DNA from 2 places in the Burkholderia anthinoferrum genome. Region 1 is predicted to be linked to the other one. Evidence: predicted binding sites of a transcription regulator. Region 1 holds the regulator's gene; the other holds the start of a gene.
The links. The regulator FliA, encoded in region 1, starts transcription of late flagellar genes. The targets are predictions, from matches to a motif close to CTAAAGTTTNNNNNNNNNNNGCCGNTA.
Positions count from the first base shown of each region.

Region 2: the regulator FliA is predicted to act here: its motif matches at 4,677-4,703, upstream of flgM (flagellar biosynthesis anti-sigma factor FlgM).

Region 1 covers NZ_LFZP01000001.1:197,379-208,611, forward strand. The annotation lists gene C5F75_RS00925 (DUF2844 domain-containing protein) at 1-165, shown strand, start outside; gene C5F75_RS00930 (DUF3443 family protein) at 182-1,411, shown strand; gene C5F75_RS00935 (VOC family protein) at 1,578-2,075, shown strand; gene C5F75_RS00940 (DUF805 domain-containing protein) at 2,565-2,945, shown strand; gene flhB (flagellar biosynthesis protein FlhB) at 3,311-4,510, shown strand; gene flhA (flagellar biosynthesis protein FlhA) at 4,507-6,609, shown strand; gene flhF (flagellar biosynthesis protein FlhF) at 6,606-8,411, shown strand; gene C5F75_RS00960 (nucleotide-binding protein) at 8,404-9,222, shown strand; gene C5F75_RS00965 (RNA polymerase sigma factor FliA) at 9,245-9,979, shown strand; S-adenosyl-L-homocysteine riboswitch at 10,075-10,193, shown strand; gene ahcY (adenosylhomocysteinase) at 10,226-11,233, shown strand, end outside.
Region 2 covers NZ_LFZP01000004.1:83,304-89,735, forward strand. The annotation lists gene C5F75_RS02290 (multifunctional CCA addition/repair protein) at 1-676, shown strand, start outside; gene C5F75_RS02295 (helix-turn-helix domain-containing protein) at 719-1,498, opposite strand; gene C5F75_RS02300 (M24 family metallopeptidase) at 1,887-3,737, shown strand; gene C5F75_RS02305 (flagella synthesis protein FlgN) at 3,801-4,241, opposite strand; gene flgM (flagellar biosynthesis anti-sigma factor FlgM) at 4,321-4,647, opposite strand; gene flgA (flagellar basal body P-ring formation chaperone FlgA) at 4,765-5,988, opposite strand; gene flgB (flagellar basal body rod protein FlgB) at 6,193-6,432, shown strand, end outside.

The sequences.
Region 1 (11,233 bases):
GCCGGCGTCCAGGCGGCGCACCGGGCGCGCGGCTGGCGTGCGCCGGTGGCCGTCGAGACGAGCGGCCTCGTGATCCGGACGGGCGGCCACATGGGCGCCTTCTCCGGCCAGGCATGGCTGCCGTCGGCGCTGCCTGCCGGCGTGGCCGGCACCGATATCCAGTGACAGCGGGAGAGCGATCTTGAGCATTCCTCGTACATTCAAGCGCTGGCTCGGCGTGCTGGGCCTCCTGGCCGCGACGGCCGTGCTCGTGACGGCATGCGGCGGCGGCGATGGCGGCGGCGGCAGTGCGGGCAACAACGGCAATACCGGCAACAACGGCTCCGACGGCAACAGCGGCAACACGGCCGTCATCACGGTCGGCGCCGGCGCCGCGAACGTGATCAACATCCCGACCGTCAGCGTGAAGGTCTGCGTGCCGGGCACGTCGAACTGCCAGATCGTCAACAACGTGCTCGTCGATACCGCGTCCTACGGGCTGCGGCTCGTCGGCAGCGCGGTGTCGGGCGTCCTTGGCAGCCTGCCGCATGTGACGAGCGGCGGCGCGCCGGTCGCCGAATGCGGCAAGTTCGTGTCGAGCTACACGTGGGGGTCGGTGCGCACGGTCGACCTGTCGATCGGCTCCGAGCAGGCGGCGTCGCTGCCGGTGCAGATCATCGGCGACCTCGGCACGGCGAACGTGCCGAGCTCGTGCACGAACGGCGGCGCGTCGGCCAACTCGACGGGCGCGCTCGGCGCGAACGGGATCCTCGGCATCGGGCCGGCGCCGTACGACTGCGGCACGACGTGTGCGACGTCGACGTCGACGAGCAACAACTACTACGCGTGCCCGAACGGCGACAACGCGAGCTGCACGGTCGCGCTCGTGCCGCTCGCGCAGCAGGTGGCGAACCCCGTGCATCGTTTCGCGAACAACGACGGCGTGAGCGTGCAGATGCCGACCATCTCGGACAACGGGCAGGCGAGCGCGACCGGCACGCTGACGTTCGGCCTGCCGAACCTGAGCGGCAAGACGGTGATGACGTCGACCACGACCGGCGACGTCAGCGCGACGTTCCAGGGGCGCAACGTGACCGCGTTCTTCGATACGGGCTCGAACGCGTATTTCTTCAACGATTCGGCGCAGACGGTTTGTTCGAGGAATACGGAGTTCTACTGCCCGTCGTCAACGACCACCTATTCGGCGACGCTGAGCGGCCAGAACGGCGCATCGGGCACCGTGTCGATGCCGGTCGCGAACGCGGATTCGCTGTTCTCGAATTCGTCGACGTTCGCGTTCAACGACATCGCGGGGCCGTTCGGCTCGTCCAGCTGGCTCGACATCGGCATGCCGCACTTCTACGGCAAGACGATCTACTTCGGGATGGACAAGACCGCGAGCGGCGGCGCGCAGCCGTTCGTCGCGTTCTGACGCGGCACGGCCGCGGGCAGCAGCAAAAAGGGGGCGAGCGATCGCCCCCTTTTTTATCCGAGAGCCGGCCGCGCGCACTACGGATGGAATCGCCGCCGTCTGCGCGCGCAGCGCCTACGATGTAAGACCGGCACCGGTGCCGGTACGACATCGAGGAGACAGCGCCATGACCCCGCGCATACAACGCATCACGCCGTTCCTGTGGTTCGACCGCGACGCCGAGGCGGCGGCCGATTTCTACGTATCGGTGTTCGACAACGCGCGCATCGTGCACGTCGCGCGCTACGGCAAGGCCGGCGCGCACGCGTCCGGACAGGCCGAGGGCACGGTGATGACGGTCGCGTTCGAACTCGATGGGCAGGCGTTCGTCGCGCTGAACGGCGGCCCCATGTTCCAGATGACGCCGGCCGTGTCGTTCGTCGTCAACTGCCGCGACCAGGACGAGATCGACCATTACTGGGCGCGCCTGTCCGAAGGCGGCGACGCGCGCGCGCAGCAATGCGGGTGGCTGCGCGACCGCTTCGGCGTGTCGTGGCAGGTCGTGCCCGTGCAGATGGCCGAACTGATGACGGGCGACCCGGCCCGCGCCGAGCGCGTGATGGCGCAGGTGATGACGATGAAGAAGCTCGATCTCGGCGCGCTGCAGCGGGCGGCAGCCGGTTAGCGGCGGCCGGCCAGGCCGCTTCGCTCGGTCTGGCCGTTCAGGCTTTTCACGCCCTTCACGCCTTTCACGCCTTTGAGGCCAGTGGCCGCCCGTGCCGTATTGCCGTCGGGCGAGGCGATGCGGCCGGTATCGACAATGGCGAAGGGTGACGCGACCGCCGCGCCTGCGTATTGCCGGCTGCCCGGTTAATCGCATGCCGGATCCTCGAGTCGATTATCGGGGCGGCCGTTTCATTCGGCTGTAATCGAATGCCGGATTATCCGGGCCGTCGTTTCCGTCAGATCTTCACGATTATTAAAATGACGCGGCGTGCAAGCCCCGGCCAAGCCGAAATGCGCCATTGCAGCCATTTCCGTGTCATATGGGCGGGCGATACGCCCCTGTGCGCGTAGTGCGCCGCATGCGAAAAGAGATGGAGCGCACTGAAATTCAACCCTATAATTTCGGCGTTGTTTCCGGGGTGCCAATATAAAACAGGAGGGTAATAAGATGAATTTTTCCGAAGCCATTCGTGCCGTACTGAATAAATACGCCACGTTCGAAGGCCGTGCGCGCCGCGCCGAATACTGGTATTTCGCGCTGCTGAGCTGCGTGCTGTCGATCGTCGGCCAGATCATCGGCGCCGCCGGCCGCGACGGCGGCCTGATCACGCTGCTGCTGCTCGGCGCGATCTCCCTGGTGTCGCTCGCGCTGATCGTTCCGGGCATCGCGGTCAGCGTGCGCCGCCTGCACGATACGGGCCGCTCGGGCTGGTTCCTGCTGCTCGCGCTGATTCCGATCGTCGGCAGCATCCTGCTGCTCGTGTGGATGTGCTCGCGCGGCACCGAAGGCCCGAACCGTTTCGGCGCGGACCCGATTCCGGCCGTCTGACCGACGCTGGCCCCCACGCACGACGCCGTTGGGGGCCGTTTGCCCCGCTTCTCCCGCTTTCCCGCTGTCCTGCTGTCCCGCTGTCCCGCTGTCCCGCTGTCCCGCCCGCCGTTTCACCGTTCCGTTCGCATCGCACCGTCACCGTCCCGCCTGCGGCCGCCATTTCGCCGATGCGCCGCCCGGCCCGCTTTCGCGCCGCGCCGCGCGTCGTTCCGCCCCCGCTCCGGCCGTGTTCGCGGCCGCTCGCCCGATTCCCCGAAATACCCCCCTTTCCCGGCTTTGCTCGACCGATCGGCGTTTGACGCCTCCATGAATAATCGGTGTCACTGAAAAACGGCATTCCGCCGTACCCGACTGGAGGCCCCGTGGCAGACGAGAGCGATCTCGACAAGACCGAAGCCGCCACTCCCAGGCGCCGCGAGAAGGCGCGCGAGGAGGGGCAGGTCGCGCGTTCGCGCGAACTGGCTTCGTTCGCACTGCTCGCGGCGGGGTTCTACGGCGCATGGCTGTTCGCGGGCCCGTCGGGCGCGCATCTGCAGGCGATGCTGCGCGGCGCGTTCACGTTCGATCGCGCGACCGCGTTCGACACCGACCGGATGCTGTCGGCGGCCGGCAGCGCGAGCCTCGAAGGCTTCGCCGCGCTGCTGCCGCTCCTCGCGCTCACCGGCGTCGCCGCGCTGCTCGCGCCGATGGCGCTGGGCGGCTGGCTGATCTCGCAGAAGACGCTCGAACTGAAGTTCGACCGCCTGAACCCGATCGCGGGCCTCGGCCGGATGTTCTCGATCCAGGGGCCGATCCAGCTCGGGATGTCGATCGCGAAGACGCTGGTCGTCGGCGGGATCGGCGGCGTCGCGATCTGGCGCAGCAAGGACGAACTGCTCGGCCTCGCGACCCAGCCGCTCGGCGCCGCGCTGCCCGATGCGCTGCATCTGGTCGCCGTGTGCTGCGGCACGACGGTCGCCGGGATGCTGGTGGTCGCCGGGCTCGACGTGCCTTACCAACTCTGGCAGTACAACAAGAAGTTGCGCATGACGAAGGAAGAAGTGAAGCGCGAGCATCGCGAGAACGAGGGCGACCCGCACGTGAAGGGGCGGATCCGCCAGCAGCAGCGCGCGATCGCCCGCCGCCGGATGATGGCGGCCGTGCCGAAGGCCGACGTCGTCGTCACGAACCCGACGCACTTCGCGGTCGCGCTGCAATACACGGATGGCGAGATGCGCGCGCCGAAGGTCGTCGCGAAGGGCGTGAACCTCGTCGCCGCGCGCATCCGCGAACTCGCGGCCGAACACAACGTGCCGCTGCTCGAAGCGCCGCCGCTCGCGCGTGCGCTGTATCACAACGTCGAACTCGAGCGCGAGATCCCCGGCTCGCTGTACTCGGCGGTCGCCGAAGTGCTCGCGTGGGTCTACCAGCTCAAGCGCTTCCGTTCGGAAGGCGGCGCGTTCCCGGCGGTGCCGGTCGATCTCGACGTGCCGGCCGAACTCGACAAGGGCGCGTCGGTCGCCGCCGACGACGAACGTGAAGAAGCCGAAGACGCGCTCGGCCAGCAAGGGAACGCAGCATGAGCACCCCGACCACCGGCCTGTTCGCCAAACGCACGAACCCGTTCGCGGGCACCAATCTGCGCGCGCTCGCGGGCCCGACCCTCATCTGCATGATCCTGGGGATGATGATCCTGCCGCTGCCGCCGGTGCTGCTGGATCTGCTGTTCACGTTCAACATCGCGCTGTCCGTGATGGTGCTGCTCGTCAGCATGTACACGATGAAGCCGCTCGACTTCGCGGCGTTCCCGAGCGTGCTGCTGTTCTCGACGCTCCTGCGCCTGTCGCTGAACGTCGCGTCGACGCGCGTCGTGCTGCTCGAAGGCCACACCGGGCCGGATGCCGCCGGCCAGGTGATCGAGGCGTTCGGCCACTTCCTCGTCGGCGGCAACTTCGCGGTCGGCATCGTCGTGTTCGTGATCCTGATGATCATCAACTTCATGGTGATCACGAAGGGCGCGGGGCGGATCGCCGAAGTGTCCGCGCGCTTCACGCTCGACGCGATGCCCGGCAAGCAGATGGCGATCGACGCCGACCTGAACGCGGGCCTCATCAACGAGGAACAGGCGCGCAAGCGGCGCCTCGCCGTATCGCAGGAAGCCGAGTTCTACGGGTCGATGGACGGCGCGTCGAAGTTCGTGCGCGGCGACGCGATCGCCGGCCTGATCATCATGGCGATCAACGTGATCGGCGGGCTGATCGTCGGGATGGTCCAGCACGACATGAGCTTCGCCGCGGCCGGCACCAACTACACGCTGCTGACGATCGGCGACGGCCTCGTCGCGCAGATCCCGTCGCTCGTGATCTCGACTGCGGCCGGCGTGATCGTGTCGCGCGTCGCGACCGACGAGGACATCGGCACGCAGATCACCGGCCAGCTGTTCACGAACCCGCGCGTGCTGAACATCACCGGCGCGATCATCGTGCTGATGGGGCTGATCCCCGGGATGCCGCACTTCGCGTTCCTCGCGCTCGGCGCCGGCGCGATCTGGCTCGCGCGCACGCAGACCCGGCGCGCGGCGGCCCGCAAGGCGGCCGGCGACGTCACCGACATCGCGCCGCCCGCCGTGCTGCCGGCCGACAGCCACGAAGCGACCTGGGACGACGTGCAGCTGATCGACCCGCTCGGCCTCGAGGTCGGCTACCGGCTGATTCCGCTCGTCGACAAGAACAGCGACGGCGAGCTGCTCAAGCGCATCAAGAGCATCCGCAAGAAATTCGCGCAGGAAATCGGCTTCCTGCCGCCGGTGATCCATATCCGCGACAACCTCGAATTGCGGCCGAACGCATACCGGATCGCGCTGAAGGGCGTCGAGATCGGCTTCGGCGAAGTGTTCCCGGGCCAGTGGCTCGCGATCAACCCGGGCCAGGTGACGGCCGCGCTGCCGGGCGCCGTCACGCAGGATCCGGCGTTCGGGCTGCCGGCCGTGTGGATCGACGTCGCGATGCGCGAGCAGGCGCAGGTGTACGGCTACACGGTGGTCGATGCGAGCACGGTCGTCGCGACCCACCTGAATCATCTGGTCGTCCAGCATGCGGCCGAGTTGCTCGGCCGCCAGGAAGTGCAGGCGCTCGTCGAGCGCACCGGCAAGGACGCGCCGTCGCTCGTCGAGGACCTCGTGCCGAAGACGATCTCGCTCACCACGCTGCAGAAGGTGCTGCAGAACCTGCTCGAGGAAGGCGTGCCGATCCGCGACATGCGCACGATCCTCGAGGCCGTGTCCGAGCATGCGGGCCGCGGCGACGCGTTCGAGATCACGGCCGCGGTGCGCCTCTCGCTCGGCCGCGCGATCACGCAGCAGTGGTATCCGGGCAACGGCGAAATGCAGGTGATGGGCCTCGACGCGAATCTGGAGCGCGTGCTGTCGCAGGCGCTCGCCACCGGCGCGAACCCGGGCCTCGAGCCCGGCCTCGCGCACAACCTTCTGACGGGCACGCAGCAAGCGTTGCTGCGTCAACAGAATCTCGGGCTGCCGCCGGTGCTGCTGGTGCAGCACGCGCTGCGCGCGATGCTCGCGCGTTTCCTGCGCCGCAGCCTGCCGCAATTGAAAGTGCTGTCGTACGCCGAAGTGCCGGACACACGCACGATCAAAGTCGTTAACGTCATCGGGGGTTCCGCTTGAACATTCGCAAATTCACCGGCGCAACGAGCCGCGACGCACTTCGTCTCGTGCGCGAGGCGCTCGGCGCCGACGCGGTCGTGCTGTCGAACCGCACGCTCGATGACGGCAGCGTCGAAATCGTCGCACTCGCCGATTCGGATCTCGCCGCGGTGGCGCCGCCGGCCGCGCGGCCGCGCTTCGCTTCGCCGCGCCTGCCGGAATCCGTGCCGGCCGCCGCCGTGCCGGGCATCGTGTCGCGCCCGGGCATCGCCCCGCGCCCGGCCGTCAATCCGTATGCGGCGGGCGAAGGCGGGCTGCCGGACGTGTTCTCGTCCGTGTTCGGCGCGAGCGCCGACGCGCAAGAGGCTGACATGCAGCCTTCGTCGAGCGATGCGGACGCGCCGGCCGCCGCGCCGTCGATCGCCGCGCCGGCCGCCGGATCGCCGGCCGCACGATCGCCTGCCGCCGGATCGCCGGCCGCCACTTCCGAACCCGCACCGTGGCTGGTCGAGCACGCGAAGCGCCTGACGCAGCAGCGCGACGCGCTGATCGCCCGTGCGCAGGCGCCGGTCGAGCCGCTGGCAAGCGCGCCGCAGCCCGCGGCCAGCGCGACGCCGCCCGACTGGGCCCGCGACATCGTGCGCGAGGCCGAACGCAGGATGCCGAACGCAGGATCGCCTGCCGCCGGATCGCCGGCCGCAGGATCGCCTGCCGCCACGAAGCGCACACCCGACACGGGCGCCGCGTACGCGGCGAGGGCGGCGGACCGTACGCGCCTGCCCTCCGACGCGGCCGCCGCGGTGGCCGACGCGGTGAAGTCGCGCATCGAGCGGATCGTCAACGACACCGTGATGCACGAGCTCGGCGAGCTGCGCGGGATGATGGAGGAGCAGTTCGACAGCCTGATGTGGCACGACCGCCAGCGTCGCAGCGCCGTTCACGGCGCGCTGACGAAGCACCTGTTCGCGGCCGGTTTCTCCGCGCAGCTCGTGCGGATGCTGGTCGACAACCTGCCGGCCGGCGACGGCGCGCAGACCTTCGAGCAGGCCGCCGAATGGGCGCAGTCGGTGCTCGCGTCGAACCTGCCGGTGCTCGACAGCGAGGACGCGCTGATGGAGCGCGGCGGCGTGTTCGCGCTGATGGGGCCGACGGGCGTCGGCAAGACGACCACCACCGCGAAGCTGGCCGCGCGCTGCGTGATGCGCTTCGGCGCGAGCAAGGTCGCGCTGCTGACCACCGACAGCTACCGGATCGGCGGCCACGAACAACTGCGCATTTTCGGCAAGATCCTCGGCGTGCCGGTGCACGCGGTGAAGGACGCGGGCGATCTCGCGCTCGCGCTGTCCGAGCTGCGCAACAAGCACATCGTGCTGATCGACACGATCGGCATGAGCCAGCGCGACCGCGCGGTGTCCGACCAGATCGCGATGCTGCACGGCGCGAACGCACCGGTGCAGCGCTTGCTGCTGCTGAACGCGACGAGCCACGGCGACACGCTCAACGAAGTCGTGCAGGCGTACCGCAGCGCGGGCGAGCACCCCGACCTGGCCGGCTGCATCCTGACCAAGCTCGACGAGGCGACCCACCTCGGCGGCGTGCTCGACACGGTGATCCGCTACAAGCTGCCGGTCCACTACGTGTCGACCGGCCAGAAGGTGCCGGAGAACCTGTACGTCGCGTCGACCCGATTCCTGCTGAAGAGCGCGTTCTGCGTGCCGCGCGACGGCTCGCCCTTCGTGCCGCAAGACGACGACATGCCGACGCTGCTCTCCGCACTGACCGCGCGTTCCACCGCCGAGCTGCACGAGGTGCGATTTGGATAAACCGATCATCGATCAGGCCGAAGGGCTGCGCCGCCTGCTGGCCGGGCGCGCGTCGCGCATCGTCGCGGTGACGGGCGGGCCGGCGGGCGTCGGCTGCACGTCGACCGTCGTGAATCTCGCGGCGGCGCTCGCGTCGCTCGGCAAGGACGTACTCGTCGTCGACGAGCGCGCCGACGTGCGCTCGGCCAGCGCGACGCTCGCCGGCGCGTGGCTGCGCGACGGCGCGCGCACGCGGGTCGCGGCCGGTTTCAGCCTGTGCGCGGCGGCGCGGCTCGCGCGCGCCGGCTACAGCGACGCGCAACTGAGCGACTTCATCGACGGCCCGGCCGACATCGTCCTCGTCGACGCGCAGCTCGGCGCCGATGGGTCGTTCTCGGCGCTCGCGCGCGAAGCGCACGACGTGCTGGTCGTCACGCGGGTCGCCGCGCAGGCGATCACCGAGGCGTATGCGTGCATGAAGCGGCTGCATTTCGCGCACGCGTTCGCGCAGTTCCGCGTGCTGACCAACCAGGTCGGCAGCCACGCGGACGCGAAGGCGGCGTTCGACAACCTCGCGGGCGTCGCGAACCGCTACCTGACCGTGTCGATCGCCGACGCGGGCTGCGTGAGTGCCGATCCGCTCGTCGAGCACGCCCGCGAATTGATGCATGCGGTGGTCGACGCGTTTCCGTCGTCGTCCGCCGCGCGCGACTACCGGCAGATTGCCGCCGACCTGTTGTACTGGCCGATGCGCCCGCGTTCGGGTGCGGGCCGCGCGGTCCACGCCGGCGGCAAGCCGTCGTACGAGGCGGGCGCGGCACACGCCGCGTGAGCGCCACCCGGAGGAGGGAGCCATGATGTACAACGCTCAAGGAAAGATGTCCCAGGCCGACGTGCTCGCGCAATACGCGCCGCTCGTGCGTCGCCTCGGATTGCAGCTCGTCGCGAAAATGCCGGCGAGCGTCGATCTCGACGACCTGATCCAGGCCGGCATGATCGGCCTGATGGACGCGGCGGGCCGCTACAAGGAAGACCAGGGCGCGCAGTTCGAGACCTACGCGACGCAGCGCATCCGCGGCGCGATGCTCGACGAGCTGCGCAGCAACGACTGGCTGCCGCGCAGCCTGCGCAAGACCTCGCGCGAGGTCGAGCACGCGGTGCACCAGGTCGAGCAGCACCTCGGCCGCTCGGCGAGCGAGACCGAGATCGCGCAGCACCTGAACATGCCGCTCGACGAATACCAGGGGATGCTGCAGGACCTGCATGGCAGCCAGCTCATCTACTACGAGGATTTCGATCGCGCGGCCGACGACGAGCCGTTCCTCGACCGCTATCGCGTCGATCACGCCGATCCGCTGTCGGCGCTGCTAGACGAACACCTGCGCGAGGCGCTCGTCGAGGCGATCGAGCGGCTGCCGGAGCGCGAGAAGCTGCTGATGTCGCTGTACTACGAACGGGGTCTGAATCTGCGCGAGATCGGCGCGGTGCTCGAGGTGAGCGAATCGCGCGTGTGCCAGTTGCACAGCCAGGCCGTCGCGCGCCTGCGCGCGCGGCTGCGCGAGCAGGCGTGGGTGGGCGCGGAGTCCTGACCCTCTGCCGACGGCGGCGGCGCGCCGGCGCCGCGCGCTCGCGCCGTATGCGGTGCTTGCGCATTTCGCGCGCCGATTTGCTACAATCCCCTCCGTTTTCCGAGGAGCGTTGCGACGGACCATCCTGCGTCCGCCAGGCTCGGAAGGCTTCACCAAGCAGCCGTGCGACGATTTTTTCGCGCCGGCCCCGCTTCCTGAACGGCGCTCACGTCACCAATCTAGAAACTTTTTAGAAAGGAGGGCGTGATGAACGCCATTATCGATTCCAAGGCTTCCCACGATTACGTCGTCGCCGACATGGCGCTGGCCGGCTGGGGCCGCAAGGAACTCAACATCGCCGAGACCGAAATGCCGGGCCTCGTGCAGATCCGCGACGAATACAAGGCGCAGCAGCCGCTGAAGGGCGCGCGCATTGCCGGTTCGCTGCACATGACGATCCAGACGGGCGTGCTGATCGAGACGCTGAAGGCGCTCGGCGCGGACGTGCGCTGGGCGTCGTGCAACATCTTCTCGACGCAGGACCACGCGGCCGCCGCGATCGTCGAAGCCGGCACGCCGGTGTTCGCGTTCAAGGGCGAGTCGCTCGACGAATACTGGGAGTTCTCGCACCGCATCTTCGAATGGCCGAACGGCGAATTCGCGAACATGATCCTGGACGACGGCGGCGACGCCACGCTGCTGCTGATCCTCGGCTCGAAGGCCGAGAAGGACCGTTCGGTGATCGCGAAGCCGACCAACGAGGAAGAAGTCGCGCTGTACAAGTCGATCGCCGCGCACCTCGACGTCGACGCGAACTGGTACTCGAAGCGCCTCGCGCACATCAAGGGCGTGACGGAAGAAACCACGACCGGCGTGCACCGCCTGTACCAGATGGAAAAGGACGGCCGCCTGCCGTTCCCGGCGTTCAACGTGAACGATTCGGTCACGAAGTCGAAGTTCGACAACCTGTACGGCTGCCGCGAGTCGCTTGTCGACGGCATCAAGCGCGCGACCGACGTGATGATCGCGGGCAAGGTGGCGGTCGTCGCGGGCTACGGCGACGTGGGCAAGGGCTGCGCGCAGTCGCTGCGCGGCCTGGGCGCGACCGTGTGGGTCACCGAAATCGATCCGATCTGCGCGCTGCAGGCGGCGATGGAAGGCTACCGCGTCGTGACGATGCAATACGCGGCGGACAAGGCCGACATCTTCGTGACGGCCACCGGCAACTACCACGTGATCAATCACGATCACATGAAGGCGATGCGTCACAACGCG
Region 2 (6,432 bases), on a different contig from region 1:
GATGGAGGCGAAGCCGTCGCGGATGTTCGCGGTGCTGCGCGACTGCGGCGCGCTCGCGCGCATCCTGCCCGAGGTCGACGCGCTGTGGGGCGTGCCGCAGCGCGCCGATTACCACCCGGAAGTCGACACCGGCGTGCACGTGATGATGGTGGTCGACTACGCGGCGAAGCAGGGCTATTCGCTGGCGGTGCGCTTCGCGGCGCTCACGCACGATCTCGGCAAGGGAACGACGCCCGCGGACGTGCTGCCGCGCCACGTCGGCCACGAAGGCCGCAGCGTCGAACTGCTCAAGCCGTTGTGCGAGCGGCTGCGCGTGCCGAACGAATGCCGCGATCTCGCGCTGGTGGTCGCGCGCGAGCACGGCAACCTGCATCGCGTGATGGAAATGGGCGCGGCCGCGCTGGTGCGGCTCTTCGAGCGCAGCGACGCGCTGCGCAAGCCGGCGCGCTTCGCCGAGCTGCTGCAGGCTTGCGAATCGGATGCGCGCGGCCGGCTCGGGCTCGAGGCGCAGCCGTACCCGCAGGCCGAGCGGCTGCGCGTCGCGCTCGCGGCGGCGCGCAGCGTCGATGCCGGCGCGATCGCGCGCGGCATCGGCAGCGACACGGAGAAGATCAAGGATGCCGTGCACCGCGCGCGGATCCAGGCTGTCGCGCAGGCGCTCGCGATCGGCGAGTAGGCGGCGCGGAACAGCGCGCAGGGCGTGCGCGCCCGTCGGCCGTTACGGTTTCTTCCTGCGTGCCGGGGTCGCGGCCGCCGGGCGTTTGCCGGCGGCAGCGCGCGCCTTCGCCGTCCCCTTCCTTTCGGCTGCGCCGGCCCTCGACGGCCGTGCCGCGGCGGCGTCGCGGCCATTCCGTTCGGGAGCCGGCGCGCGGCGGCGCACGCGCGGCGCGCTAGCGGCCGGCTGCCCGATATCCGTCGTCGCGGGCACGCATTCCGCACCGCTGTCGTCGAACAGCGGCAGCGTGCTGACGGTGATCAGCTCGGCCGGCCCGTCGCCGACGTTGGCCACGCGATGGCGCTTGCGCGCGTCGAAGTGCAGCGAGTCGCCGGCCGTCAGCGGGTAATGCTTCTTGCCGACCGTGTAGCAGACGCGGCCGGCCAGCACGTACACGAATTCGTCGCCGCCGTGCGCGACCCATTCGGACCGGTAGCCTTCCAGCATCTGCACCTTGAGCGCGTTGATCTGGCTGCCGTCGAACGTGGTGGACAGCCGCTCGTACCACTGCGACGCGGCGTCGAGCGCGTACGGCCGGCGGCTGCCCTCGTGCGAATCGGGCTGCGCCTGGCGCGGCTGGTCGATCAGCGCGCCGAGCGGCACGCCCAGCGCCTTCGCGACGTTGACGAGCGACGACAGCGAGATGCCCGTCAGATGACGCTCGACCTGCGACAGGAACCCCACCGACAGTTTCGCTTCGGACGCGACTTCCAGCAGCGTCTTCTTCGCTTCCCGGCGCAGGCGGCGAATGCGCTGGCCGATACGCATGAGGTCTGAATCCATGAATCTCTTTCGTGTGGCAACGAGTCGGGACGCGGGCGAAGGGGCTAAGCGGCCGCCGGGGCGGGGCGGCGGCTGGGCCGGCGCATTGTACCGCGCGGCGTCGCCGGCCGAATTGGCGTTGTGCCGGGATCCGCGGGCAGGGCGCCGATTTTAGTGCTACGAAAATTTTGGCTTGACCTCGATTTCAGCGTGCTCTAGATTCTGTCGCGCATCAAACAAAGTTAAGTGAGACAAAAATTTTACCGTGGGCCTGCCGCCTGAACGGCGGCGCGGCCGCGGCCGCGCGTCGTGCCGTGCGTGACCTGAACCGCGGCGACGTGTCGCGTCAGGCAGGCGCGACGCCGCGACATGCTTCCGGCCGCCGACAGCAACGAATAACGGGCATCCGATGATCGATCGACTGAAATACAGCTTCTCCGGCCTTCCCCCGTACGACGCGTCCGTCGCCGACACGCAGGCCGGCCTGTCGCGCCTGCTCGATGCCGCGCGGCTCGACGCGGTGGTGATCACGTCGCAGGACGAATACGTGACCGAATACCTGCCGCGCGGCAACAACCCGCGCTACGCGGTGTCCGGTTTCGACGGATCGGCCGGCTGCGGAATCTTTCTGAGCGCGGCGACCGCGCAGGCGCTCGATCTGCCGCCGTTCGTGCTGTTCGTCGACGGCCGCTATCACTTCCAGGCCGACGAGCAGTGCGATCCGGCGCGCGTGCGCGTCGAGAAGCTCGGCATCGACGTGACGATCTGGCAGGCGATGGCCGACTGGCTGCTCGCGCACGCGAGCCGGCTCGCGCGGGTCGGCTACGACGCGCGGCGGATCAGCGTCGCGCAGCGCGACCGGCTGTTCGAGCAGACACGGGCCGCGTCGCTCGACTGGGCGAGCCTCGCCGACCGCGAGATCGATCGCGCGATCGCGCTGCCGGGCTGGAACGTCGAGCGGCCGATCTTCGAGATTCCGGCCGCGATGACCGGCGCGAGCGTCGCGCAGAACCTCGACGCGCTGAACCGCCGGCTCGCCGCGCATACCGGCGCGGCCGACGGCAGGACGGCGTTCTTCACCTGCGCGTCGGACGATCTCGCGTATCTGCTGAACAGCCGCGGCTATCACATCCCGAATGCGTCGTCGCACCTCGGCTTCCTGTTCGCGATCGGCGGCCAGGTGGCGCTGTTCTTGCCGGAAGGCTGCGACCGCTGCGAGGTCGCGCTCGATTCGTATCCGGCGCTGCACGTGATCCGGCGCGACGTCGCGGCGCTCGAACGGTTTCTGGCCCGGTTCGCGGTCGAGCACGTGTGCTACGGCTTCGAATCGGTGAACTGCGCGCTCGTCGACGCGGTGAAGCGCGTGTGGCCGCACGCGCGGCATGCCGATTTCAACCCGGTCGAGGCGATGCGGGCAAGCAAGACGCCGGCGGTGCTCGAGCGCTTCCGCGACGCGTTCGCGCGCAGCTCCGCGGCGATCGCCGAGACGATGCGCTGGGCGAAGACCGGCGAGCCGGGCGTGCGCCACACCGAGTACGACCTCGCGCGCAGGATCAACGACGCGTACGGCGCCCGTTCGGCGGTCGCGCTGTCGTTCCCGTCGATCGCGGCGAACGGCGCGAACAGCGCGTTCGCGCATTACACGGCGGCGAGCGCCGACGTCGAGCTGACCGAGGGCGAGCTCGTGCTGCTCGACAGCGGCGCGTACTACGAAGCCGGCTTCGCGACGGACTGCACGCGCGTCGTGCTGCGCCGCACGCGGCCGGAGACGGTCGCGCAGCCGTGGCAGCGCGAGATCTACACGGTCGCGCTGAAGGCCTGCATCAAGGGGCTCGTCGCGCGCTTTCCGGCCACGGCGACGGGCGGCGACGTCGATGCGCTGGTGCGCCAGGTGTGCCGCGATCATGGCCACGATTTCGGCCACGGCACCGGGCACGGCGTCGGGATCCACGTGCACGAGGGCGGCGTGCGGTTCGCGCCGGGCGCGACGTACGGGCTGGTGCCGAACGCGGTGATTTCGGTCGAGCCGGGCATCTACCTGCCGGGCAAGGGCGGCGTGCGGATCGAGAACATCGTGATCGTGCGGCCGGACGACGCGCAGCCGGGCACGGTGACGTTCGAGAACATCGTGACGGTCGGCTACGACTGGGACCTGATCGATGTCGATCTGCTGGACGACGCCGAGTGCGCATACCTGCGCGACTACGAGCGGCTGTGCGTGGAACGCGGCACGCAGGTCACCGCGTGTCCGCTGTTGTAACGAAGGGGAAAGCAGGGGGCGCGGCCGCCGGGCGGCCGCGCGGCGCGGCTCGACGCCGGCCGGTCAGCGCGTGAGCGCCGACACGCGCCCGTCGGGGCCGTACACGCCGGCCGGCGCGGGCGCCGAGCGCAGCACCGCGAGCGCGCGCTCGTTGTAGTCCATCCGGATCCGGATCAGCATCCCGTTGTTCGCATTGGCCTGGCGCGCGCGTTCGGCGGCCTGCTGCAGCAGTTGCCAGCGGCTCGCGAGGCGCGCATCGCGCTCGGCCGCCTGGTCCATGCCTTTCTTGCCGGCCGGAAAGCCGAGCGCGGAAAGCTGCGTGTCGCGCGTGCGTTCGAGCTGCGCGAGCCGGTCGATCAGCGCGCTTTTCTTTTCGACGATCCCCGGCAGCATCTCGAGCGGCTCGGCCGTCGTCAGCGCCTTTTCCTCGTAGACGAGCAGGGACGCGAACGCCTCGACCGTCGCGTGTTCGTCGTTGACCGTGGCCAGCAGCTCTTCTCTCATCGCGTCATGCTCGTCACGCCGGTGCGCGCAGTGCTGCGCGCGCCGGCAAACCGGGGTGACCCGGCCACGAGGCCGGGGATTAGCTGCCCGGACGCTGCTGCTGCAGCAGCTCGCGGGCGGTGTTCAATACGCCGTCGGCAATCTTGTTCGCGTCGATCGTCAGCGTGCCGTCGTTCAGCGCGTCCTTGATCGACTGGACCAGGCCTGCGTCGATATCGGCGTCGCCCGATGCGGACACCGAACGCAACTGGCCGGACAGACCCGACAGGTTCACGGTCGCGTCGCCGCCGGTCGATCCTGCGTCGGCTGCCGGTGCGGACGGCTGGTCCGTGCCGGACGGCGCACGGGCCGCGCCGTTGCCGGTCGGCGCGAGGGGGCTCGGTTTCGGAGTGGAATCGATCTTCACGATGGGTTTCCTGTACGGTTTGACCCAGATAACGGCCGGGTCGGCCCGAACTTTAGCATCGCGAGCCCGACAGGCTCCGAATAAACAATTTTTTACATTTTTACGGCCGATCCGTCCCTACAGCGGAATTTCCACGGTGCCGGCGTCCTTGACGACCGCCGTGACGATCTGGCCCGCCGCCATTCGCACCCGCACCGACTGGCCGGGCGCCGCATTCGCGAGCGCGCTGCCCTCGGCCGAAATCGTGAAGCCGGGGCCGGCCGCGACGACCCGCACCGTCTGGCCGGCCGACACCGACGCCGCGCTCTTCAGCATGTCCTGCCGCAGCGGCAGCCCGGCCGAGATGCGCGCGAGCGCGGTCGCGCCGATCGCCTGCGCCGGATCGGTGATCACCGCGAGCGGCAGCACCGTCAGGTCGCCGTCGCGCGCGACGAGATCGGCCGCGGAGAGCGGCTCGCCGGGCGCGATCTGGCGCGCGGCGACGTAATAGGTAGCCTGCACGGCGACCTTCGCCTGCAGGTAGACGGTCCACGGCCGTTCGCCCGCGCAGCGCACGCCGACCGTCGTGCGGCCCCACAGGCGCGCGCCGGTCGGCAGGAACGGTTCGAGCGTCGTGCACGCGGCGAGCCCGCGCGGAAAGGCGGTCGTGACCGTCGCGGTGGTCTTGCCGGGCAGGCCGGCGATCTGCTGCTGCAGGAACGCGAGGGCCGCGCGCCGGATCGTTTCGGGATCTTGCTGGCCGGGCGGCGTCGCGGGCGGGGGCGCGGCGGCAGCCGGGGCCGGGTGGGCGGAGGCGGCCGCCGTGCGCGGCGCCGCCGCGACCGACGCGGCGCGGGCAGCCGCGAGGCGGGCCGATGCTGCCGGTGGCGGCGCCGGCCGCGCGGCATTCGATGCCGGCTCGGCCGTGCCGGCGACGACCGTCGCGATGGCGGCCGGGTCCGCCGCACGCGGCGACGTGCCGTACCCGGCGTTCGCGCGGGCTGCGTAGACGGGGACCGGCGCGGGAGCCGGCGCGGCGGCCGGCGGCGGCACGCTCGTCACGACCATCTGGCCGGCCGGTTGCGCCGCGTAGCCGGCGCCGGTCGCGGCGCTCGCTCCGCCGGCCGCGCGCTGCGCGCCCGAAGCGGAAGCGGCGCCCGCATTCGCGCCGAACTGCCCGCCGCTCGCCGCGTTGGCGTGCGCGAGCGCGGTTTCGGCCGTCTCGCCGCGTCCGGGAATCACGATCATCCCGTCGTCCGCGTGCACGGCGGGCGCGGCGATCCACAGCGCCGCGGCGAGCGCGAATGCACGCCGGACGTGCGTGAGCCGCCCGTTCCTGTCGCGAAGTGCGCCGCCCGTCATCGCCGTGTCCTCGATCCGTTGATCCGCTTCGCATTCTAGGGAGCGCGAGCGTCGCGCAAACGATGAATAGAGGGGGCCTTTGCCGCGTTATTCGCCCGATTGCCGGTTGCGTGCCGCGCCTACCATCGCTGTCATGGAAAAAAGCCGCTCGGGCCGCCATCCGGCGCGAGGGGCGTGCAGCGCTTCATACGGAGAGACGCACACATGCTGGACAAACTCGATGCGGAATTCGCGTTCGGCCGACAGGCGCTCGACGTGCGCGCCTACCGGCAGGAACTGCTGTCGTCGAACATCGCGAACGCCGACACGCCCGGCTACCAGGCCCGCGACGTCGATTTCGCGTCGACGCTCGCGCGCTCGCTGAAGCAGACGGGCGGCGGGCTCGCGCCGAGCAACGCCGCGCCACTGCCGATGGCGCAGCCGGCCGGCGTGACGAGCGGCATG